Regions from separate parts of the Frigoribacterium sp. SL97 genome, predicted to be linked through region 2. Evidence: predicted binding sites of a transcription regulator. Region 2 holds the regulator's gene; each other region holds the start of a gene.
What was found. The regulator HrcA, encoded in region 2, represses chaperone genes, less so after heat shock. The targets are predictions, from matches to a motif close to TTNGCACTCGNNNNNNNCGAGTGCNAA.
Positions count from the first base shown of each region.

Region 1 (7,944 bases), 1.5 Mb from region 2:
GGCGACCAACTTCACCAGCGCCTCGTTCGACCAGGCGGACTCCCGCTCGTGCACCGTGAACTTCGCGGGCCTGACCAGCAGCTACGTCGCGATCCTCGACGACGAGGGCGATCTCATCTGCGACACCCGTTCGCAGCTGTCGAGTGCCACCGACGCCCCCGACCTCACGGGCGTCGGCGTCGCCGGCGCTCCCCTCGACGAGGCCTTCAACCGGTACAACTCGAGCCGCGACAACGAGTGGCGCCTCTTCGCCCACGCGGCCGCCCTGCGCTCGACCGACGCCCAGGGCAGCGTGACGACCGTGCCCGCCGTCATCGTGGCCGGAACCAACCTGGCGGGCACCAATGCGACGATCGGGCGCTTCGGCGGCATCTTCCTGGGGTTCGGCCTCTCGGTCGTCGTGCTCGGCGCCGCCCTCACCCGCCTGCTCGTCACGTCGACCTTCGCGCCGCTGCGTGACGTCGAGGCCACGGCGGCCCGCTTCGCCGACGGCGACTTCACCCAGCGGCTCGACTCGACGACGCCGAACACCGAGGTCGGGCGTCTGAACCGATCCCTCAACACGATGCTCAACCGGATCGACAGCGCCTTCGACGACCGGGCCAAGACGATCGACCAGATGCGCCGCTTCGTCGGCGACGCCAGTCACGAGCTCCGGACGCCGCTCGTCTCCCTCCGCGGCTACGCCGAGCTCTACCGTATGGGTGCCCTGACGAAACCCGAGGACGTGGCCCAGGCCATGGACAGGATCGAGAAGGAGGCCATCCGCATGGGCGTCCTGGTGCAGGACCTGCTCGCCCTCGCCCGTCTCGACGAGTCCAAGCCGCTCGAGCTCGGCCCCGTCGACCTCGTCCAGCTCGCCCGCGACTCGGCCCTCGACACCATGGCGTCGAACCCCGATCGCGACATCGACGTGATCGTGCTCGAGCCCGTCCTCGCGCCGTCGCCCACCCCGGCCGACGGCGACGACACCCAGGCCGACGGACGGTCCCCCGAGACGGCCTCGCCCGCCGCGAACACCCCCGCGACGGGCACGGCGCTCACGGGCGCAGCCGTCGGCGCGACGAGCCCGATCTCGTTCGCGGGCGCGACCCTCGCGCGCCTCCGCAGCCTGAGGGCTCGGGCCGTCCGCAACGGCGACACGGCGACGGCCGCCCAGCTGCAGGACGAGGTGCAGAGGTTCGAGGCCCCGGCCATCGTGCACGGCGAAGAGAACAAGATCCGTCAGGTGATCACCAACCTGATGGGCAACGCCATGCGGTTCACCGAGCCGGACAGCCCGATCGAACTCGTGGTGCAGTCCGACCCCGGACGCGGTGTGGCCACCGTCGCCATCGTCGACCACGGCGAGGGCATCCCGCCGCAGATCCGCGAGAAGATCTTCCAGCGGTTCTGGCGTGCCGACTCGTCCCGCACGCGCGACACCGGTGGCAGCGGCCTCGGCCTGGCCATCGTCTCGGGCATCGTCGCGGCCCACGGCGGCTCGGTGGACGTCGACGACACCCCCGGCGGTGGAGCCACCTTCCGTGTGGCCCTGCCGCTGATGCCCGCCGACGCCGTCATCGCGGCCGAGCCCGCCGGCGTGACCGCCTAGCCCGACCGGCACGGCCGGCACCCCGCGCCCTGGACACGACGCCACGACGTGGGCACTGCACCACGTTTTCTCGTGGCGTCGTGACCACGTCCTGGCGTGTTCCACGGAAGCGGAAGCGGCCGAACCACCGAGCACGAGGCGCGCCTCTCCCCCGGCGACGCCGAAGGGCGGCCCCCCGGAGGGGAACCGCCCTTGAGCGTGTGCGCGGCGTGAGCCGCGCGGCTGCGGACTAGAAGTCCATGCCACCCGAGGGGTCGCCGGCCGGGGCCGGGTTCTTCTCGGGCTTGTCGGCGACGACGGCCTCGGTCGTGAGGAACAGACCGGCGATCGACGCGGCGTTCTGCAGGGCCGAGCGCGTGACCTTGGCGGGGTCGATGATGCCGGCGGCCAGCATGTCGACGTACTCGCCGGTCGCGGCGTTGAGGCCCCAACCGATGTCGAGCCCGCGGACCTTGTCGGCCACGACGCCGGGCTCCATGCCGGCGTTGAAGGCGATCTGCTTCAGGGGAGCGTCGATCGCGACGCGGACGATGTTCGCACCCGTCGCCTCGTCGCCCTCGAGCTGCAGGTTGGCCAGAGCGGTCTTGCCGGCCTGGATGAGGGCGACGCCACCACCGGCGACGATGCCCTCTTCGACGGCGGCCTTCGCGTTGCGCACGGCGTCCTCGATGCGGTGCTTGCGCTCTTTCAGCTCGACCTCGGTCGCGGCACCCGCCTTGATGACGGCGACGCCACCGGCGAGCTTCGCGAGGCGCTCCTGGAGCTTCTCGCGGTCGTAGTCGCTGTCGGTCGCCTCGATCTCGCTGCGGATCTGACGGACGCGGCCGGCGATCTGCTCGTCGTCGCCGGCACCCTCGACGATGGTCGTCTCGTCCTTGGTGATGATGACCTTGCGGGCACGGCCGAGCAGGTCGAGCGTCGCGTTCTCGAGCTTGAGACCGACCTCTTCGGCGATGACCTGACCACCGGTGAGGATGGCGATGTCCTGGAGCTGAGCCTTGCGACGGTCACCGAAGCCGGGGGCCTTGACGGCGACCGACTTGAAGATGCCGCGGATCTTGTTCACGACGAGCGTGGCCAGGGCCTCACCGTCGACGTCCTCGGCGATGATCAGCAGCTGCTTGCCCGACTGGATCACCTTGTCGACGATCGGCAGCAGGTCCTTGATGTTCGAGATCTTCGAGTTGACGATGAGCACGTAGGCGTCCTCGAAGACGGCCTCCTGACGCTCGGGGTCGGTGACGAAGTACTGCGACAGGTAGCCCTTGTCGAAGCGCATGCCCTCGGTGAGCTCGAGCTCGGTGCCGAAGGTGTTGCTCTCCTCGACGGTGACGACGCCCTCTTTGCCGACCTTGTCGATCGCCTCGGCGATGAGCGCACCGATGGTGGGGTCGGCGGCCGAGATCGAGGCCGTGGCAGCGATCTGCTCTTTGGTCTCGATGTCCTTCGCGTCGGCGAGCAGCTGGTCGGAGACGGCCTGGGCGGCCTTCTCGATGCCGCGCTTCAGCGAGATGGGGTCGGCACCGGCCGCGACGTTGCGCAGACCTTCGCGGACGAGGGCCTGGGCCAGCACCGTCGCGGTGGTCGTGCCGTCACCGGCGACGTCGTCGGTCTTCTTCGCGACCTCTTTGACGAGCTCGGCACCGATCTTCTCGAAGGGGTCGTCGAGCTCGATCTCCTTGGCGATGGAGACGCCGTCGTTCGTGATGGTGGGGGCGCCCCACTTCTTCTCGAGCACGACGTTGCGACCACGCGGGCCGAGCGTGACCTTCACCGCGTCGGCCAGGATGTTCAGGCCACGCTCGAGGCCACGACGGGCCTCTTCGTCAAAAGCAATGATCTTAGCCATGTGTGTTTTTCGTCCCTCCCGGACGTCATGAAGCAGAAGCATTGGCACTCACGTGTCGCGAGTGCCAGCAACGATTCTGGCACTCGCCCGATGAGAGTGCAAGTGACGTGACGGGGCCCGGACGCACGAGCACGCCGCCACGGTGGACCGTGACGGCGTGCGGCGTGGGAGTGGGCGCGGCGAGGCGCTCCGACGGGCCTCAGGCGAGCCGGACGGACTCCGCCTGCGGCCCCTTGTCGCCCGTGCCGACCTCGAACACGACGGCCTGGCCCTCTTCGAGCACCTTGTAGCCGCTCATGTCGATGGCCGAGTAGTGCACGAAGACGTCCTGGCCGTCACCCTCGACGGTGATGAAGCCGTAGCCCTTCTCCGCGTTGAACCATTTCACGGTCCCGTTTGCCATGGTGTCGCTCCCCTTTTGCTGTGGTGGTACGGCGCGTGCGGTGCTGCAGGGCCGGGTCGTCGACGCAGCGACCTGCGAACCCGGACGGGACAGCGTCACTCGTGCAGAACACCAGGTCGGCGAGCCGTGAGGGGCGACCAATTCCAGATGGTAACCACGGGAAAAGCGGAAAAGCGCGCCCCGACCGAGAAACACCCGCAGAAAACGAGGATTTCACCGGTTATTAAACGTGGGCGTAACACGGGAGGTGCGGTGAGGGCCCGACGGGACGCGCGCCTCCTCGGATCGATGCCGCGGGAGCGGCGTCTTCAGGCGCTGTAGTCGGCCCCGAGGACGACGGTGACCGCTGCCCCGGGGAACGCCTCGGTGAGCTCGACGTCCGAGATGCCGAGCTGCTGGGCGAGCCCGAGCGCCACGGCCTCGTCGACGGCCGCCGAGTAGTAGACGGTGGACGTCGCGACGCGCTCGCTGGCGTTGCCCTGGGTGCCGACGACCCAGCCGGCGGTCTCGAGCCGCTCGGAGGCCGAACCCGCGAGCCCGGCCGTGGCGGTGCCGTTCAGGACGGTGATGGTCGTCACCGAGGGGTCGACCTGTGAGGGGTCGGTGAGGGGGGTGACCGACGGCGTGGCCGTCGGGGTCGGCGTGTCGCTCTCGGGAGCCCCGGCCTCGGCGGTGCTCGACGACGAGGGGTTGACGAACTGGAAGCTGTTGTTCGCGACGCCGAGGTAGACCACGCCGGCACCGACCAGGACGCCGACGGCCAGCGCGGCCCAGGCGAAGGCGATCCAGCCGCTGCCGGGGCGCTTCTCGGCCCGGTGGGCTCCGACCCGGTCGAGGTCGGCGGGGACGTCGTCGAACCGGTCTCGGTCGAATTTCGGCATGCGTGGTCTCTCGTGGGTCAGCGGGTCGGACCGAACGAACGGGTCGATCGGGCGTCGCGGCGGGCGACTCGCAGGCGCTGCAGGCGGCCGACGAGCATGGGTGCGTAGGCCAGTGCAGCGGGTCGGTCTATGAGCGAGTTGAGCAGTTGCTGGTAGCGGACGATCCCGAGGCCGAACTCGCGACGGACGGCGGCCTCCCGGGCACCGGCGGCGGCCGGGGCGTGCTGCTCGAAGTCCAGGACGGCACGGTCGAGCTCGGACAACGCGCTCGAGCGCACGTCGTCACCTGTCGCCTTCTCGTCCATCGTCGAGGCCCTCCCCTGGGTTCCGGGTCATCCTATGGGCGGCGCCCCGACCGATCGCGGAGGCCGGGGGCGTGGTCCGACAACCCGTCCACCCGCTCGGGGAGCCGCCGGGTGTCGCGAGCTCCCGACCCGCGGTCAGGCCGTGAGATGCAGCCGCGTGCCGTGGGCGTCCCCCACGCCCAGCACCCGGCCGTCGAGGGCGAGGGCCGCGAACGCGTCGTCGGGAGACACCCCCGGCGGCACCTCGGCGACCACGTCCCTCAGCAGATCTCGTCGTTCGTACGAGATCCACCGCGCGCCCAACCGGCCGACCTCGTCGACGAAGGCCTGACGCCGGCGACCCGGCAGGTAGACGAGCGTGCCCGTCGAGACGACGACGAGCGTGACGCCCGTCGGGGCCTCGGCCGCGAGCGGGGCGAGACCGTCGACGGCGTCCCCCGCCACGAGACGAGGAGGCGCGGTGCGGGCGAGCGCGACGGCCCGCCCCAGCAGGTCCCGCCGATCGGCGCGCTCGGGGGGCAGCAGCGTCGCGAGCCAGGCGACCTGGTCGGGGTCGCGGACGTCGACCGGGTCGAGGTCGATCCCCGCCCGCCAGACGATCTCGGGAAGCGGGGCCGTCGGCAGCTCCGCCTCGGACCGGGCCCCGCCCTCGACGACGACGTCGATCCCGAGCTGCACCGTGCTCGACGGATCGCCCCAGCTCCGGTCACCCGAGCGGTAGCCGTAGCGGTCGACACACAGGCAGAGCCCGGCCGAGGCGCCGACCTCGATCAGGGCGATCGGGCCCGGCACGCGGGCCAGCGCGATCGACAGCGGCGCGCAGCGGCGCACGTCGTTGGTCTGGGTGAGCCGTCGGCCGAGTTCGGCCACGACGTCGTCGGAGCGGGCGAGCAGCCAGGGCCGCAGCATCGACCAGGGGCCGTGCGGCGCACCCAGCCACCGGCAGACCGCGAGGACGAGGACGGGCTGGCGCCGCGCCTCCTCGGCTCGATCGACGACGGCGAGCGCCGCCGGATCACCCGCGACGCCCCGCGCGAGTTCTGCCTGCGACGGCGACCCCTCGCGGTCGAAGGCGAGGGCCGCGGCCAGGAAGCGGTCGGAGGTGCTCACGAGCAGGAGTCTGACAGCTCGGTGGGGGCCGGGGAATCGTGCACCGGCCGACCGTGTTGAATGAGGAGTCCCGACAAGCAAGGAGATCATCGTGGCGTACAAGATCGAGAAGACCGACGAGCAGTGGCGCGAAGAGCTCGACGCCGAGCAGTACTCCGTCCTGCGGGAGGCCGCCACCGAGCGCCCGTGGACGGGTGAACTGCTCGACGAGAGCCGTGCGGGCGTCTACGCCTGTGCGGCGTGCAGCGCCGAACTGTTCAAGAGCGGCACCAAGTTCGACAGCGGCTGCGGCTGGCCCAGCTTCTACGAGTCGGTGAACCCGGACGCGGTGCAGCTGATCGAGGACAACTCGCTCGGCATGACCCGCACCGAGGTCCGGTGCGCGAACTGCGGTTCGCACCTCGGCCACGTGTTCCCCGACGGTTTCGGCACGCCGACCGGCGACCGTTACTGCATGAACAGCATCTCGCTCGACTTCAAGGCCGCCGAGTAGTGAGCGCCGTCGCCGACGCCGCCCGACGTCGTCGGTCGCGGTCGAAGGTCACCGACGTCGCGCCGACGCACGAGCAGTTGCTCGACGCGGTGCGGTCGGCGGCGACGGTGGCGGACCACTCCGAGCTGAGGCCCTGGCGCCTGATCGAGTTCCGCGGGGACGACCGGCTCGTCGTGGGCCGGTCGCTGGCCGACGCGGGTGGGGCCGAGGGCCACGCTCGCGACAAGCTCACGCAGAAGGCGCTGCGGGCGCCGCTGATCGTCGCGGTGGTCGTCTCGCCCCGCGACAGCCGCAAGGTGCCCTACTGGGAGCAAGAATCGGTCGCCTCGGGCGTCGCGCACCTGCTGTCCCTCGTGCTCGACGACGAGGGCTGGGGCGTGTTCTGGCGCACGGGCGTCCTGACCCGGGCTCCCGAGGTGGCGGCCGCACACGGCCTGCGTGAGGGCGAGCAGTTGCTGGGCTGGCTCTACGTGGGCGGACGCGACGGTGACGACGCCAAGCCTCGCAAGCTGCTCGACCCCGAGCAGTTCGTCAACACGCCGTAGCGGGTCGACCGCCCTCGGCGGCACCCGGTCGCGGGTGCCGCGCCGGTCACCAGGTCTTGTGGCTGTTGCCGATCACCGTGATGGGCAGCCAGAACGACCCGGTCATCAGGACGATGCCCCCGAAGAAGACGAAGGCGTTGGGCTCGCCCGAGCCGAACGAGTAGGCGAACAGGGCGAAGCTGACGAAGAGCATGGCGAGCGAACCGAGCGCGGTCAAGATCGTGGACAAGGGGGCTCCTCAGGTCGGTGCGTCCGGCGGGCGCGGTGCGCTGCGTCTACTTCACCACTTCTCGGCCCCGGAAAGCCAATCCTGCACCGACCGCATGCACCACGCCGGGTGAGGAGGCGCGGGCTGGGTAAGATGGGCGAGCCTCGCCGGCCTGGCGCAATTGGTAGCGCATCCGACTTGTAATCGGAAGGTTACGGGTTCGAGTCCCGTGGCCGGCTCTGAGGGGACGTCAGTCGACGATGTCGCTGCTGACGAGCGTCTTCGGGCTCGAACTCGCCCGCCGTCGCCCGCGGGCGGGCACCGTCGACTCGAACCTCGTCTTGAGCTTCAGGGCCGGCGCCTCGATCAGGTGCCAGGACGCGACCGAGAGGGCCGCGGTCACGGCGACGACGATCACCAGGTTCACGGTGAGGCTCCGCACTCCGATCGTCGCGAAGACCATCTGCTGGACCGGGAACGCGTAGATGTACATTCCGTACGAGAAGTCACCGAAACGGGACGCCCGACGGATGATCGGCGAGGACGCGAGCCCGAG
Region 1 is NZ_CP113062.1:987,427-995,370, reverse strand. Features, by position in the region: gene OVA02_RS04830 (sensor histidine kinase) at 1-1,594, shown strand, start outside; gene groL (chaperonin GroEL) at 1,824-3,443, opposite strand; gene OVA02_RS04820 (cold-shock protein) at 3,643-3,846, opposite strand; gene OVA02_RS04815 (LytR C-terminal domain-containing protein) at 4,155-4,727, opposite strand; gene OVA02_RS04810 (DUF3263 domain-containing protein) at 4,745-5,032, opposite strand; gene OVA02_RS04805 (DUF2332 domain-containing protein) at 5,168-6,142, opposite strand; gene msrB (peptide-methionine (R)-S-oxide reductase MsrB) at 6,234-6,635, shown strand; gene OVA02_RS04795 (nitroreductase family protein) at 6,635-7,180, shown strand; gene OVA02_RS04790 (hypothetical protein) at 7,227-7,409, opposite strand; tRNA gene OVA02_RS04785 (tRNA-Thr) at 7,555-7,627, shown strand; gene OVA02_RS04780 (acyltransferase family protein) at 7,639-7,944, opposite strand, start outside.
Region 1: a site for HrcA is predicted at 3,485-3,511, ahead of groL (chaperonin GroEL). Genes of this name have one in related genera too.

Region 2 (7,944 bases):
GTTGCCGCGGACGAGCACGCGCACGTCGGGGTACTGCTTCTCGACCGCACGCAGCAGGCGGTCTTGCGGGCCCAGGAGCTGGACCATGGCGACGCCGTCGACGGTCACGTCGACGCGACGGACGTCGTCACCCGTCGTCGGTGTCGAGGGGCCGGTGGCGTTCGTGTCGCTAGTGGGCAAGGGTGCCTTCCTCCAGGGGTCCACCGAGCACATGGGCGTGCACGTGGAACACGGTCTGCCCGGCGGATGCGCCGGTGTTGAAGATCAAACGGAACTCGGACCCGGAGTGTTCCCCGAACGCTGCCGGGTCGGCCGCGAGCCGGGAGGCGGTCGCCACCAGTTCGGCGAGCAACGCCGGGTCGCCCGCGGCGAGTTCGACGACGTCGCGGTACGCCTGGGTCTTGGGCACCACGAGCAGGTGGACGGGTGCCCGGGGCGCGATGTCGCGGAAGGCGATGACCGCGTCGCTCTCGAAGACGATGTCGGCGGGGATCTCGCGCGCGACGATGCGGCTGAAGACGGTGGGCTCGTCGGAGGTCTCGGACATGCTGCCCATCGTAGCGACGACCGCCGACACGGCCCCGGGGGGCGTCGAGGTCACCAGCGACCGAGTCGCGCGCTCAGCACGGACAGCGCGGCGGGCCCGGCCGTGGAGGTCCGCAGGACGGCGTCCCCGAGGCGCACGGCGCGGGCACCCGCCTCGGCGAGCTGGTGCAGCTCGGCGGGCGACACCCCGCCCTCGGGACCGACGACCACGACGACGCGGCCGGGCACCGCGCCTCCTGCGGTCAGGTCGACCGCCGTGAGCGCCTGCTCGGCCGACGGCTCGAGCACGAGGACGAGATCGCGGGAGGCGCGCTCGGCCAGCTGCCGCGTCGTCGCGAGCCCCGAGACCTCGGGCGACCAGGGACGGATCGACTGCTTGGTCGCCTCGCGCACGATCGACGACCAGCGGGTGAGGCCCTTGGCGACCTTGGGGCCCTCCCAGCGGGAGATGCTGCGCGCCGCGGCCCACGGGACGATCTCGTCGACGCCGAGCTCGGTCGCGGCCTGCACGGCGAGTTCGTCGCGGTCGCCCTTGGCCAGCGCCTGGGCGAGGACCAGCCGCGTCGTCGGCGGTTCGTGCCGGACGACCCGGGTCGCGAGCAGCACCAGCCGCTCGGGGGCCGCCTCGGACACCTCGCCCTGGACCACCAGCCCCCGTCCGTTGCCGAGGGTCAGCGGCTCGCCCACCCGCACCCGGCTGACCGTGACCGCGTGTCGGGCCTCGGAACCGGTCAGCTCGACGCTCGAGCCGACCTCGGCGGCGGCCAGGTCGTCGACCAGGTAGAAGTGCGCCACGATCAGAAGTTCAGGAAGCGGTCGCGCAACTTGCCGAAGAGACCCTGCTGGAAGTGCGACAGCTCGGGCGCCGGGGAGCGGCGACCCGAGGCGAACTTCTCGATCAGCTCGCGCTCCTTGTGGCTGAGCTTGGTCGGGGTGACCACCTGGACGCCGATCTTGAGGTCGCCGCGACCCGTCCCGCGCAGTCTGGTGATGCCGCGGTCCTTCACGGTGAGGATGTCGGCGCTCTGGGTGCCGGGCTTGATCTCGACCTCGATCTCGCCGTCGAGCCCGGTGAGCGTCGTCGACGTGCCGAGGATGGCGTCGGCCATCTGCACCTCGAGCGTGGCCAGCAGGTCGTCGCCGTTGCGGCTGTAGGTGTCGTGGTGACGCACCTTGACCTCGAGGTACAGGTCGCCGTTCGGGCCACCGGCCTGGCCGACCTCGCCCTGACCGGGCAGCTGGAGCCGGAGCCCGGTGTCGACGCCCGCGGGGATGTCGATGGGGATCGAACGTCGCGCCCGGACGCGCCCCTGGCCCTGGCACGTCGGGCAGGGGTTGGGGATGACGGTGCCGTAGCCACGGCAGGTCCCGCACGGGCTCGACGTCATGACGTTGCCGAGCAGCGAGCGCACGGTGCGCTGGATCTGGCCGGAGCCACCGCAGATGTCGCAGGTCTGGGGCGAGGTGCCGGGTGCGCAGCACGAGCCGCTGCACGTGTCGCAGAGGACGGCCGTGTCGACCTCGATGTCGCGCTGCGTGCCGAAGACGATGTCCTCGAGGTCGACCTCGAGGCGCAGGAGCGCGTCCTGCCCGCGTTCCCGCCGGGACCGCGGACCCTGACGCTGGCCCTGGCCACCGCCGCCGAAGAACGCGTCGAAGATGTCGCCGAAGCCGGCGGCCCCGCCTCCGCCGCCGCCGCCGAAGCCGGGCTGGGGGCCGAGGTCGTAGCGTTCGCGCTGCTGCGGGTCGCTGAGCACGTCGTAGGCGTGCGTGACGTCCTTGAACCGTTCGGACGCGTCGGGGCTGGGATTGACGTCGGGGTGAAGCTCGCGGGCGAGCTTGCGGTACGCCTTCTTGATCTCTTCCGGGGTCGCCTGACGGTCGACTCCGAGGACGTCGTAATGATCTGCCACTGGTTCTCGTCTGCCTCTGGTGTGGTGTGGTGGTCTTCCCGGCGGGGCCGGGCCCGGCGGACCGGGACGGGGATTGGGGGTCGTGGGACGGCCGGGGCCGTGGTGGTCGGCTACCGCTCGGTGAGCAGCGACGACAGGTACCGCGCGACGGCACGGACCGCCGCCATGTTGGTCGAGTAGTCCATGCGCATGGGCCCGAGCACGCCGAGCCTCGCGATCTCGCTGCCCTGCGTCGAGTACCCGCTGGCCAGCACGGACGCCTGGGACAACCCGAACGACGCGTTCTCGCGGCCGATGCTCGCGGCCACGTCGACGGCGTCGAGTTGCATCTCGCCGAAGAGCCGCAAGAGGGCCACCTGCTCTTCGATCGCCTCGAGCACGGGGAAGAGGTCGCCGCTGAAGTCGTCGCCCGTGCGCACCAGGTTCGCCGCACCGGCCATGACGAGGCGGTCCTGACGTCCGGCGGCGATCTGCTCGGTGAGGCTCGCGACGACCACGCCGACGACCGCCGCGAGGTCGGGACGGAACCGCGCCGGCAGGTCGGTGAGGGCGGTGGAGGCCTCACCCAGGGGCCGACCGCCGACCGCGGCGTTGATGGCGGCCCGCAACTCGGACAGGAAGGACTCGTCGACGGCGGTGCGGATGTCGACGACCCGCTGCTCGACCTGGCCGCTGTCGGTGATCAGCACCGTCATGACGCGACCGTCGCCCAGGCTGACCAGCTCGACGTGACGCACGCGGGCCCGGGAGAAGGTGGGGTACTGCACCAGGGCCACCTGGTTGGTGAGTTGCGACAGGAGCCGGACCGTCCGACCGAGCACCTCGTCGAGGTCGGTGGAGTCGCCCAGGAACGTCTCGATGGCCTGCCGCTGGGCCGCGCTGAGCGGGCGCAGGTCGGCGAGCTGGTTGACGAAGAGCCGGTAGCCCTTGTCGGTCGGCACGCGTCCCGACGAGGTGTGCGGTGCCGCGATGAGCTCTTCTTCTTCGAGCAGCGCCATGTCGTTGCGGATGGTCGCCGCCGAGACGCCGAACTGGTGTCGCTCGACGATGGACTTCGACCCGACCGGCTCGCGGGACGCGACGTAGTCGTGCACGATGACGCGAAGCACTTCGAGACCGCGTTCGGAGACCATGACGCACCTCTCTTCGCTCGACGTCCCCCGGGTCGTCCGCACGCCGGGCGACCGGGCCTGGCACTCGACGTGCCGGACTGCCAATCGTACGACACCTCCGTCGCGAGGCCTACTCGGGCCGCACCCGGCTGCCCTAGGGTGGCGGGGACATCCGCAGGACACTCACGAACAGGTGCAGCCATGACCGAGAACCCTCCCGCCCAGCCGAACGGCCCGCAGAACGGCCAGCCCGGCCAGAACGGTCAGCCCGGCCAGCCGTACGGGCAGGGTCTGCCCGGCCAGGGTCAGCCCGGCCAGGGCCAGCAGTCCGGCCCCGGCTTCGGCCAGCAGCCCGGCTACCAGCCGCAGCCCGTCCAGCCGATGCGCCCCGAGGACGAGAAGCTCTGGTCGACGCTCATCCACCTCGGCGGGATCCTCTTCGCGTTCGTCCCCGCCCTCGTCGGTTACCTCGTGTTGAAGGACCGCGGCCCGTTCATCCGGGAGCACACCAGGACCGCGCTGAACTTCCAGATCACGGTGGCCATCGTCTACGTGATCTCGGCGATCCTGTCGATCATCGTCATCGGAGGGGTGCTCGCCCTCGTCGCCGGCATCCTCGTGATCATCTTCTCGATCATCGCCGCCGTCGCGGCCAACAAGGGCGAGTGGTACAAGTACCCGCTGACCATCGAGTTCGTCAAGTAGACGGTCGACCGGCCCGGACGGGCACGACGCGAGGCGCGACTCCCCCCGGGAGCCGCGCCTCCTGCGTTCCGGGCCCGCGCCTCCTGCGTTCCGGGCCCGCGCCTCCTGGTCGCCACCGCGGGTCGCCGCGGCGATCAGGACGATCGGGACGCTCAGTCGGGCAGCAGACGCCGCACGACGGCGTCGGCCATGAGCCGCCCCTCGCGCGTGAGCACGACACGACCCCGCAGGGCCGGACGCCCCTCGACCCAGCCGTCGGCGATGAGGCCACCGACGGCCCGGCGTCCGTCGTCGTCGAGCTCGGAGGTGGGCAGCCCCTCGCGGATGCGCACCCCGAGCAGGACGCGCTCGACCCGACGGGTCTCGTCGTCGAGGGTCTCGCGCCCGGCGGCCGGCGACTCACCCGCGGCCATGCGCTGCTGATAGGCGGCGGGGTGCTTGACGTTCCACCAGCGGACGCCACCGACGTGACTGTGCGCGCCCGGGCCGACGCCCCACCAGTCGTGGCCCTGCCAGTACGCCAGGTTGTGGCGGGAACGGTGCGCGACGCCACGCGACCAGTTGCTGACCTCGTACCAGTCGTAGCCCGCGCCGGCGAGCCGGTCGTCCGCGATCTCGTACATGTCGGCCGCGGTGTCGTCGTCGGGCATCGGGACCTCGCCCCGCTTGATCTGGCGGGCGAGCTTCGTGCCGTCCTCGACGATCAGCGAGTACGCGGAGAGGTGGTCGGGCTCCTGCTCGAGGGCGACGTCCAGGGAACGCCTCCAGTCGTCGAGGGTCTCGCCGGGCGTGCCGTAGATGAGGTCGAGGCTGACGTCGAGCCCGGCGTCACGGGCCCAGCGCACCACGAGCGGGATGCGCTCGGGGTCGTGCGTGCGCTCGAGGGTGGCGAGCACGCTCGGGACGGCCGACTGCATGCCGAAGCTGACGCGCGTGAAGCCCGCGTCGGCGAGCTGCCGCAGGTATGTGGCGTCGACCGAGTCGGGGTTCGCCTCGGTCGTCACCTCGGCGCCGGGCTCGAGACCCCAGGTGTCGACCATCGCGTGGAGCATCGACGTGAGGTCGCCCGAGGGCAGCATCGTCGGGGTGCCCCCGCCGAAGAACACCGAGGAGGCGCGGCGCGGCGGGAGCCCCGCCTCGCGCAGCACCCGGCCCCCGAGCTCGATCTCGGTGACGGCCTGCCCGGCGTAGTCGTCGCGACGAGCGCCTCGCAGCTCGTCGCCCGTGTAGGTGTTGAAGTCGCAGTACCCGCAGCGCACGCGGCAGAACGGGACGTGCAGGTAGACCCCGAAGTTGCGGTCGTCCGCGCCGACGGCGACGGTCTCGGGCAGGCGTCCGTCGACGGGGGCGGGATCGCCGAGGGGAAGGGCTCCGGGCACCGTCAGGCGCCGGTTCCCGCGGCGTCGCCGCGCGGGCCGGTCGGGGGGCGCTCGTCACCGCGGGGGTCGCCGACGCCGGCCTCGGTGTCCTCGACGACGACGACCTCGTCGGTCTGCTCGCCCTTCTCGTTGAGGCTCAGTGCCCGCAGGTACCGCTTCGTGTACTGCGCCTGCGTGCGTCGCAGGAACGGTGCCACGACACGCCACTTCGCGCTCGACGGCTTCGAGAACGACCGGATGGAGAGCCAGACCGAACCGTCGTCGGTCTGGTCGACGATCCAGGACTCCTCGCCGCTCTCGGGGTGGCCGTCGAGGGTTCCGTACGCGAAACCCTTGCGCTTCGGTTCGTCGATCACGTAGACGACGCGCACCGGGGCCTCGACCGTGCGCCCGTAGGCCTCGATGCTCAGCGTGGCCGTCGTGCCCGCCGTGAGGAAGGGCGTGCCGTCGGGCGAGTAGCGCGACTCGTCACGCGCGGTCGCCCACTCGGCGGCGTCGACCGGCTGCCCGTGCTCGTCGAACTGGACGGGCGTGTACTCGCTCTCGTCGGCCGGCGGCACGCTGTCGACCCGGACGCGGATGCCGCTGCGCTCCTGGATCTGCCAGGTCATGGTGGCGATCCAGGCCGCGGCGAAGCGGGCGTCGCCGTGGCCGACGCGAGCCCGGTACTCGGCCGGCTTGAACCCCTTCGGCGGGTACTGCATGAGGTCGGGGGCCTGCGTCGCCCCGACCTCGCCGTAGGTCGTGCGGGTCTCGGTGTGGGTGGCTCGACGCATGGACCCTACTTCTTGTCTTTCTTCTCGACGTCGCCGCTGAGGGCGGCGATGAAGGCCTCTTGGGGCACGTCGACCCGACCGATGGTCTTCATGCGCTTCTTGCCCTCTTTCTGCTTCTCGAGGAGTTTGCGCTTGCGCGAGATGTCGCCGCCGTAGCACTTCGCCAGGACGTCCTTGCGCATGGCCCGGATGCTCTCGCGGGCGATGATCCGGGCACCGATGGCGGCCTGGATGGGGACCTCGAACTGCTGCCTCGGGATGAGTTCGCGCAGCCTGCCCGTCATGAGCACCCCGTAGGCGTAGGCCTTGTCGCGGTGCACGATCGCGCTGAAGGCGTCGACCTGCTCACCCTGCAACAGGATGTCGACCTTGACCAGGTCGGCCTCTTGATCGCCGATGGGCTCGTAGTCGAGGCTGGCGTAGCCCGCCGTCTTCGACTTGAGGCTGTCGAAGAAGTCGAACACGATCTCGCCGAGGGGCATCGCGTAACGGATCTCGACCCGGTCCTCGCCGAGGTACTCCATGCCCAGCAGGGTGCCGCGGCGTTGCTGGCAGAGCTCCATGATCACCCCGACGTAGTCCTTGGGCGCGAGGATGCCCGCCTTGACCATGGGCTCGCTGACGCTCGCGATCTTGCCGCCCGGGAACTCGCTCGGGTTGGTGACCGTGACGGTCTTCTTGTCTTCGGTGGTGACCTCGTAGATGACGCTCGGGGCCGTCGTGATGAGGTCGAGGCCGAACTCGCGGTCGAGTCGTTCGGTGACGATCTCGAGGTGGAGCAGGCCGAGGAACCCGCAGCGGAAGCCGAAGCCGAGGGCCACCGAGGTCTCGGGCTCGTACACCAGCGCGGCGTCGGACAGCTTGAGCTTGTCGAGGGCCTCACGGAGGAGGGGGTAGTCGCTGCCGTCGATCGGGTAGAGCCCCGAGAACACCATCGGCAGCGGTTCGGTGTACCCGCTCAGGGCCTCGGTCGCTGGCTTGGCCGACGTCGTGACGGTGTCGCCCACCTTCGAGAGGCGGACGTCCTTCACGCCGGTGATGAGGTAGCCGACCTCGCCGACCGAAAGCCCCTGGCTCGGGACGGGTTCGGGTGACGAGACGCCGATCTCGAGGATGTCGTGGGTCGACTTCGTCGACATCATCTGCACCTTCTCGCGAGGGTGCAGGGTGCCGTCGATCATGCGGATGTACGTCACGACGCCGCGGTAGCTGTCGTAGACCGAGTCGAAGATCATCGCGCGGGGCGGTGCGTCCTTGACGCCGACGGGAGAGGGGATGCGGTCCACGACGCGGTCGAGGAGCTCTTCGACGCCCATTCCGGTCTTCCCGCTGACCCGCAGCACGTCGGCGGGGTCGCCGCCGATCAGGCCCGCCAGCTCGGCGGCGTACTTGTCGGGGTCGGCCGCCGGGAGGTCGATCTTGTTGAGCACCGGGATGATCTCGAGGTCGTTCTCGAGCGCCAGGTAGAGATTCGCCAGGGTCTGCGCCTCGATGCCCTGCGCCGCGTCGACCA
Region 2 is NZ_CP113062.1:2,523,383-2,531,326, forward strand. Features, by position in the region: gene OVA02_RS12445 (PhoH family protein) at 1-87, opposite strand, end outside; gene OVA02_RS12450 (histidine triad nucleotide-binding protein) at 170-547, opposite strand; gene OVA02_RS12455 (16S rRNA (uracil(1498)-N(3))-methyltransferase) at 598-1,341, opposite strand; gene dnaJ (molecular chaperone DnaJ) at 1,344-2,459, opposite strand; gene hrcA (heat-inducible transcriptional repressor HrcA) at 2,570-3,592, opposite strand; gene OVA02_RS12470 (DUF4870 domain-containing protein) at 3,773-4,276, shown strand; gene hemW (radical SAM family heme chaperone HemW) at 4,429-5,655, opposite strand; gene OVA02_RS12480 (DUF1990 family protein) at 5,658-6,431, opposite strand; gene lepA (translation elongation factor 4) at 6,437-7,944, opposite strand, start outside.

Region 3 (7,944 bases), 1.7 Mb from region 2:
CCTCGTGCTCACCGCCGCCGTCTTCGCGCCGGTGTCGCTGCTCATCCGCGGTGTCCCCGTGCCGGACGGCTTCGTGGGCGACGCCGTCTCGTACGTCCTCCGCAACGGCCTCCTGCGCGTGTGGCAGTACGACATCGCGGGCACGCCCCTGGGCACGCCGGTCGAGGGGGCCTGGAACGGATCCCTCTGGACCCTGGGCTGGGAGTTCGCCTGCTACCTCGGCGTCCTCCTGCTCGGCGTCGTGGGACTCCTGCGCTCGCGCTGGGCCCTCCCCTCCGCCTACGTCCTCTGCACGGTGGGCGTGGCGGCGAGCACCTACGGTGGCGTCCACAACTGGTACGTGACCAACGGGTCACGCTTCGGCATCGTCTTCGTCGCGGGGGCCCTCGTCTACCGCTGGCGGAACGCGATCCCGGTCCGGCCCTGGCTGCTCGTCCTGGCAGCCGTGCTCGTCTTGGCATCGTCGGCGCTCCCCGACTACGGCCTGGTGGCTGCGCTCCCGCTCGCGTACCTCGCGCTCGGCGTCGGTGCGCTCGTCAAGCACCCGCGGGCGTCCATCCGCACCGACATCTCGTACGGCACGTACATCTACGGTTTCCCGCTGCAGCAGCTGCTCGCGACGGCGGGCGCCGCAGCATGGGGCGTGCCCCTCTTCGCCCTGGTGTCGTTGGCGGCCACCTTCGCGGTGGCCACCCTCAGCTGGCATCTCGTCGAACGGCCGACGATGAAGTTCAAGAGACGCAGGCGGGTCGTCGAGCCGACCGATCCCGTCGCGACGGTCGCCTGACCCGACGCCGCTCTCGCGTCCCGCCCGGCGTCAGACCAGGCGCTCGCAGAGCAGGGCCGTGTGCCGCCCGGCGACCCGGGTGAGGACGAGGGTCGCCGACCCGGTCCCCTGCAACGAGAGTCGCTTGCGGAACGTCGCGGGGTCGACGTCGACTCCGCGCTTCTTGATCTCGAGTCGCCCGATGCCCCGGGCCCGCAGCTCGCGCTTCAGCGTCCGCTCGTCGAGCGGGAACGTCTCGAGCACGCGGAATCCCTGCGCGAAGGGGGTGTCGACCCGCGCCTCCGTCGTCAACCAGGCGATGTCGCGACTGATCATCCGGGCGTCGATCGAGCGGGCCAGGTCGCCGATGAGGCGTGCCCGGATCACCGCGCCGTCGGGTTCGTAGAGGTACTCGCCGAGGTCGCCCGGGTCGACGTCGTCCGAGTCGGCGGCGGCCGTCAACTCCGACGCCCCGGAGGCGCTGATCACCAGGGCGGACCGGCCCACTCCCGGCCGCGCGAGCGGCCCGAACCACACGCCCACCTGGACCACGGCGCGGTCGACCGAGATCCACTGGCATTCGGCGTCCGTCGGCAGCAGCTCGCGGTCGACGCCCGGACCGAGCTTGACCCCGGTGGGCAGGCGGTCGGCGAAGCCGAAGGCGACGTCGAGGCCGGGGGACCAGTCGGCCGGATCGGCGAGGCGCTTGGTGGCGGTGTGGCCGGACGTCCGTCGCGCCGGGTCGAGGAAGACCCCCTCGACGCCTGCGAGGTCGGTCGTGGCGGCGTCCCCCTGTTCGACCCGTGACGACGGCCACGGCGCGAGGTTGTACGAGGCGACGGCCGCGGTCACCTCGTCGCGGTCGACGGCGAGCACGTCGAGGTCGAGTGCGGCGAAGGCCAGGGCGTCGCCCCCGATGCCGCAGCCCAGGTCGGCGACGCTGCCGATCCCCGCCGCGGCGTAGCGTCCGGTGTGGCGGGCGGCGACCGGGAGGCGCGTGGCCTGTTCGAGGCCCGCGTCGGTGAACAGCATGCGGCTCGCGAACTCGCCGAACTTGGCCACGGCCCGGCCGCGGAGCCGGGCCTGTGTGAGCACCGCCGACACGAGGGCGGGGGAATGGCCCTGCTTGCGCAACGCGGCCACCTTGCCGACGACGTCGTCACCGGAGGCGCCGCCCGCCGGCAGCGAGTCGAGCAGCCGCAGCCCCTCGGGCGAGAGGACTTCGAGCAGCTCGGAGGAATCCATGTCGTCCAGTGTGACGCACGCGGGCAGACGCGTTGGCACTCGGATTGACCGAGTGCCAGTCTCGTCCTACAGTTGTTCTGGCACTCGCCCCCGGCAAGTGCCAGCCCCCATGTTTTCGTAGCACCGAGAAAGAAGAGGTCACCCGTGTCGGTCAGCATCAAGCCGCTCGAAGATCGCATCGTCATTCGTCAGGTCGAAGCCGAGCAGACCACTGCTTCGGGTCTCGTGATCCCCGACACCGCCAAGGAGAAGCCCCAAGAGGGTGAAGTGGTGGCGGTCGGCCCGGGCCGCATCGACGACAACGGCAACCGCGTGCCGCTCGACGTCGCCACCGGCGACAAGGTCATCTACAGCAAGTACGGCGGAACCGAGGTGAAGTACGGCGGAGAAGACCTCCTCGTCCTCTCGGCTCGCGACGTCCTGGCGGTCATCGTCCGCTAGCACCCCGGCACGGTTCCGGCCGTGCTCCGCGACCCCGGTCGCCGTCCCGAAGGCCCCTGCTCCGGCAGGGGCCTTCGCCGTGTCGGCACCGTGTCGGCCGACGAGGGTCCGTCCCCAGGCGTCGTCGTCCGTCGATCGATCCACGGTGGCAGGAGTGGCCGTTCCGGCGGCGGGCGCAGCCACCTAGAGTCGCCTGGTGACCTCGACCCGCGCCTCCTCGTCCCCCTCCGCCCCGACCTCGGGGCTCGGCGTCGACGGGGCCGGCGGGGCGGGCCTCGCCTACGCCCTGGGGGCCTACGGGCTCTGGGGCGTCCTGCCGGTGTACTTCCTGCTGCTGGCCCCGGCCGGCCCGTTCGAGATCGTCGCCTGGCGGGTGCTCTTCTCGCTCGTCTTCTGCGCGGTGCTGCTCGTCGTGACGGGGGCGCTGCGCTCGTTCCTGGCCCTGCTGCGACAGCCGCGCCTGGTGGCCACCATGGGGGTGGCCGGCGCGTTCATCGTCGTCAACTGGACGGTCTTCATCTCGGCGACGCTCAGCGGGCACGTGGTCGAGGCGGCGCTCGGGTACTTCATCAACCCGATCGTCACCGTCCTGCTCGGCGTGGTCGTGCTGCGCGAGCGTCTCCGCACGACCCAGTGGGTGGCCGTCGGGCTGAGCGCCGTCGCCGTCCTCGTGATCGCCGTCGGGGCGGGCCGGCCGCCGTTCATCTCGCTCGTCCTCGCGTTCTCGTTCGGGCTCTACGGCCTGGTCAAGAAGCAGGTCGGCGGTCGGGTCGACGCGGTCGGCGGGCTCACGCTCGAGACGCTCTGGATCGCACCCTTCGCGGCCGTCACCCTGATCGTGCTGCACGTGACGGGCCTCGGCGGCGGCGTCGTGCTCGGCACCGTGAGCGTCGGGCACACCCTCGCCACGATCGGCACGGGCGTGATCACGGCCGTGCCCCTGTTGCTCTTCGCCTCGGCGACGCGTCGGTTGCCCCTGACGACCGTGGGGTTGACCCAGTACGTCGCTCCCGTGCTGCAGTTCGTCGTGGGGGTCGTCGTGCTCGGCGAGCACATGTCGACCGCGCGGTGGGTCGGCTTCGCCATCGTCTGGGTCGCATCCATCGTGCTGACCGTCGACATGGTCCGTGCGGGGCGACGATCACGCCGGCCCCTCGCCGTGGCCCCGACCGCCTAGAAGCGACCATCCCTCGCAAAGTCACGAATGGCTAACGAAACGTCACTTTGACGTCGAGAACACACGCCAGAAACATTCGACCCCTAGTTTCGGACCAATCGCGGCAGGTTCGACCGCCACCGGTCGGGCTGCACTGCCGCTGTCCACGAAAGGGTTCCACGGATGATCCGATCCAGCACCGCCCTCCGAGCACTGGCTCTCGCCGGCGCAGCCTCCGTGCTGCTCGCTGCCTGTTCGACGGCATCTCCCTCTGACGACGCCTCGTCGTCGTCGTCGGCCAAGGCCGATCCCGCCGCCAAGTGCGAGGTCGGGACGCCCAGCACCGATCCCTTCGCGATCGGCACCATGCTGCCGCTGACCGGAACCCTGGCCTACCTCGGCCCGCCCGCCATCGCGGGCGCCAACCTGGCCATCAGCGACATCAACGCCGCCGGCGGCGTGCTCGACCAGCCGGCCGAGATCTCGACCAGCACCGACTCGGGCGACAGCAACGACATGACCGTGTCGAGCAACGCCGCGACGCAGCTGATCGACGCCAAGGTGCCCGTCGTGCTCGGTGCCGAGTCGTCGAGCGTCACGCTCAACGTGGTCGACCAGCTCACCAGCAACTGCATCATCGAGATCTCGCCCGCCAACACGGCGAGCTCGCTCAGCGGCTACTCGTCCTACTACTACCGCACCGCTCCGCCGGACTCGGTGCAGGGCTCGGCGCTCGGCCAGCAGATCACGGCCGACGGCAACGCCAACGTCGCGTTCCTCGTCTTCAACGACACCTACGGCACGGGTCTGCGCGACTCGACGCAGAAGTCGATCGAGAGCTCGGGCGGCACCGTCGTGTACGGCGGCACCGGCAAGGGCGAAGAGTTCCCTCCCGGTCAGACCACCTTCTCGTCCGAGGTGTCGGCGGCCATCGCCGCCGAGCCCGACGCGATCGTCATCCTGGCCTTCGACGAGACCAAGTCGATCGTGCCCGAGCTGAAGAGCCAGGGCTGGGACATGAGCAAGGTCTACATGTCCGACGGCAACACGGCCGACTACAGCGCCGACTTCGAGCCCGGCACCCTCGCGGGCGCCAAGGGCACGATCCCCGGTGCCGACGCGAGCGCCGACTTCAAGTCGAAGCTCGTGGCCGGCTACAAGGCGAGCGAGGGCGGCGACCTGGCCGACTTCTCGTACGCGGCCGAGTCGTACGACGCCGTCATCCTGACCGCTCTCGCGGCACAGGCCGGTGGCGGCACCGACGCCGGGACGATCCAGGCCAACATGGCCGCGGTCTCCGGAGCGGACGGCGGCACCGAGTGCACGACGTACGCGGACTGCAAGACCGCGCTCGACGCCGGTGACGACATCCACTACACCGGCCCCTCGGGCATCGGAGCGTTCAACGACAACAACGACCCGTCGTCCGCCTCGATCGGCGTCTACACGTTCGACGACGACAACAAGCCCGTCTACCAGACCGGCATCGAGGGCAAGGTCGAATAACGGCACCTCGCACCACCCGGGGCCCGGCACGAGTCATCGTGCCGGGCCCTTCGGCGTGCCGAGGAGGTGACGTGTCGGGTCTCGGCCCCGGCCCCGGCCCAGCACCTGTCCGCTCCGCCCCACACCTCGTCACACCGCGTTTCGTGCACCGCACCGCGTCGAGACGGGGTGCGCTGCACGAAACGCGGCGCGCAGCACCCGCGTCCCCGACGCCAGCGCCCGACGCCAGCGCCCGACGCCAGCGCCCGGCGCCCGGCCCCCGGCGCCGGACGCACGCACGAGGCCCCGACCACGCCAGGGCGTGATCGGGGCCTCAAGGCGCCACCGGGGGCGTCAGGACGCGTCGACGTCCTTCGCCAGGGTGCCGAGGTAGAGCTCGATGACCTTGGGGTCGTCGGCCAGCTCGCGGCCGGTGCCCGAGTAGGCGTTGCGGCCCTGGTCGAGGACGTAGCCGCGGTCACAGATCTGCAGGCAGCGGCGGGCGTTCTGTTCGACCATGATCACCGAGACGCCGGCCTTGTTGATGCGGCGGGTGCGGATGAACGTCTCGTCCTGGCGCACGGGCGACAGGCCGGCGGACGGCTCGTCGAGCAGCAGCACCTTCGGGTCCATCATCAGGGCCCTGGCCATGGCGACGGACTGCCGTTCGCCGCCCGAGAGTGAGCCGGCACGCTGGCCGCGACGGTCGGCGAGCACCGGGAACAGGTCGTAGATGACCTCGAGGCGTTCGGCGAACTTCTTGGGCCGCAGGAACATGCCCATCTGCAGGTTCTCCTCGATGGTGAGCGAGGGGAACACGTTGTTGGTCTGCGGGACGAAGCCGACGCCCGCCTCGACCAGCTTGTTGGCCTTGAGGTTCGTGATGTCGGTGCCGCCGAGCGTGACCGATCCCGAGTGGATCTTGACCTGGCCGAAGAGCGCCTTGAGCAGCGTGGACTTGCCGGCGCCGTTCGGGCCGATGATGCCGATCAGTTCGCCCGGGTAGCAGACGAGGTCGCACCCGTTGAGGATGTTGACGCCGGGCAGGTAGCCCGCGACGAGGTCCGTGGCGTTCATCACCGGCTCGACGCCCGCGAACTTCTCGGTGCCCGGGTGCTTGGCCGCGGTGGTGGCGCCCGCGCCGTCCTGTGCCGTGCTCATCGCTTGTCTCCGCTCTGCCGTCCGTCGGACAGCTGGTCGTCGGCCGCGTTCGTGGCCTGCGGGGTCGAGGGGTCGGGGTGGCCGGGCAGGTCGCGTCCGGCGACGCCGCCCGTCGACGAGGAGGCGCTGGTCGCCTCGGCCGCGCGGGCCGCGTCCTCGCGTGCCACCTCTTCTTCGAGCTGTTCGAGCGTGGCGTCGTCGAGCAGCGAGTCGTCGCCCAGGTCGGTGTCGTGGTGCGCACCCAGGTAGGCGTCGATGACGGCTTGGTCGTCCATGACCGTGTCGGCCGGGCCCTCGGCCACGATGCGTCCCTCGGCCATGACGATCACCCAGTCCGAGATGTGGCGGACCATGTGCATGTCGTGCTCGACGAAGAGCACCGTGGTGCCGTCGTCGCGCAGGCTCTGGATGTGCCCCAGCAGCGACTGCGTCAGCGCCGGGTTCACGCCGGCCATCGGCTCGTCGAGCATGATCATGGCCGGGTCGCTCATCAGGGCACGGGCCATCTCGAGCAGCTTGCGCTGGCCGCCCGAGAGGCTGCCGGCGAAGTCGTCCTTCTTCTCGAGCAGCTTGAACCGGGCGAGGAGGTCCTCGGCCTTGGCCTCGATCTCGCGCTCGCGCTTGCGCCAGAGCGGCGCGACGATCGCGACGAAGAAGTTCTCCCCGGGCTGGTCCTTCGCGCCCAGGAGCATGTTCTGCATCACCGTGAGCCGCGAGAGCGCCTTGGTGAGCTGGAACGTGCGCACCATGCCCGAGCGGGCGACCTTGGCGGCGCCGACGTTGCCCATGGCCTTGCCCTCGAACACCCACTTCGCGACGCCCGGGCCGCTGCGCTTGAACGCCGTGGGCGCGGACGAGGCCTTGTCGAAGCCGGTCAGCAGGTTGAAGAAGGTCGTCTTGCCGGCGCCGTTGGGGCCGATCAGCGCCGTGATGGCACCGCGCTGCACCTCGACGTGGCCGACGTCGACGGCGGTCATGCCGCCGAAGCGTCGGACGACGTTGTCGACCGTGAGGATCGGGTCGGGCTTGGCCGCCCCGGGGGTCCGCTCGACCGTGGTGAGCTTCGAACGCAGGACGCTGCGGTCGTAGTCGTAGCCCTCGCGGCGGGGCAGCGTGCTGCCGCTCGAGGCCGGTCCGTTGGTGGTGCTCGAGGTGTCAGACACTGAACGCCAACTCCTTCTTCTTTCCGAGGATGCCCTGTGGCCTGAAGATGATCAGCAGCATGAGGGCGATGCCGACGAGGATGTACGAGAACTGCTCGGCCTGCTGGCCGTTCATGATGCTCGACGGGATGAAGTCGCCGGCGAGGGTGCGCACCAGCAGGCGGGTGACGAAGAACAGGATCGCTCCGAGCACCGGGCCGAAGACGGTGGCGGCACCACCGAGCAGCAGGGCCGTCCAGATGAAGAAGGTCATCGACCGTCCCATGCTGTCGGGCTGCACCGAGCTCGGCAGCACGTAGATGATGCCGGCGAGCGACCCCATCAGCGCACCGAGCACGAGCGCCTGCATCTTGTACGAGTAGACGTTCTTGCCGAGGCTGCGCACGGCGTCCTCGTCCTCACGGATGCCCTTGAGCACGCGGCCCCACGGGCTGCGGCTGAGCAGGAAGACCAGGAGGCTGAGGAGGGCGACGATGCTCCAGCCGGCGATGCGGATCCACCAGCCGTTGACGCCGTTGTTCTCGTAG
Region 3 is NZ_CP113062.1:807,724-815,667, forward strand. Features, by position in the region: gene OVA02_RS03965 (acyltransferase family protein) at 1-787, shown strand, start outside; gene OVA02_RS03970 (class I SAM-dependent methyltransferase) at 818-2,011, opposite strand; gene groES (co-chaperone GroES) at 2,156-2,452, shown strand; gene rarD (EamA family transporter RarD) at 2,649-3,629, shown strand; gene OVA02_RS03985 (ABC transporter substrate-binding protein) at 3,792-5,114, shown strand; gene OVA02_RS03990 (ABC transporter ATP-binding protein) at 5,448-6,170, opposite strand; gene OVA02_RS03995 (ABC transporter ATP-binding protein) at 6,251-7,366, opposite strand; gene OVA02_RS04000 (branched-chain amino acid ABC transporter permease) at 7,410-7,944, opposite strand, start outside.
Region 3: a site for HrcA is predicted at 2,044-2,070, ahead of groES (co-chaperone GroES). Genes of this name have one in related genera too.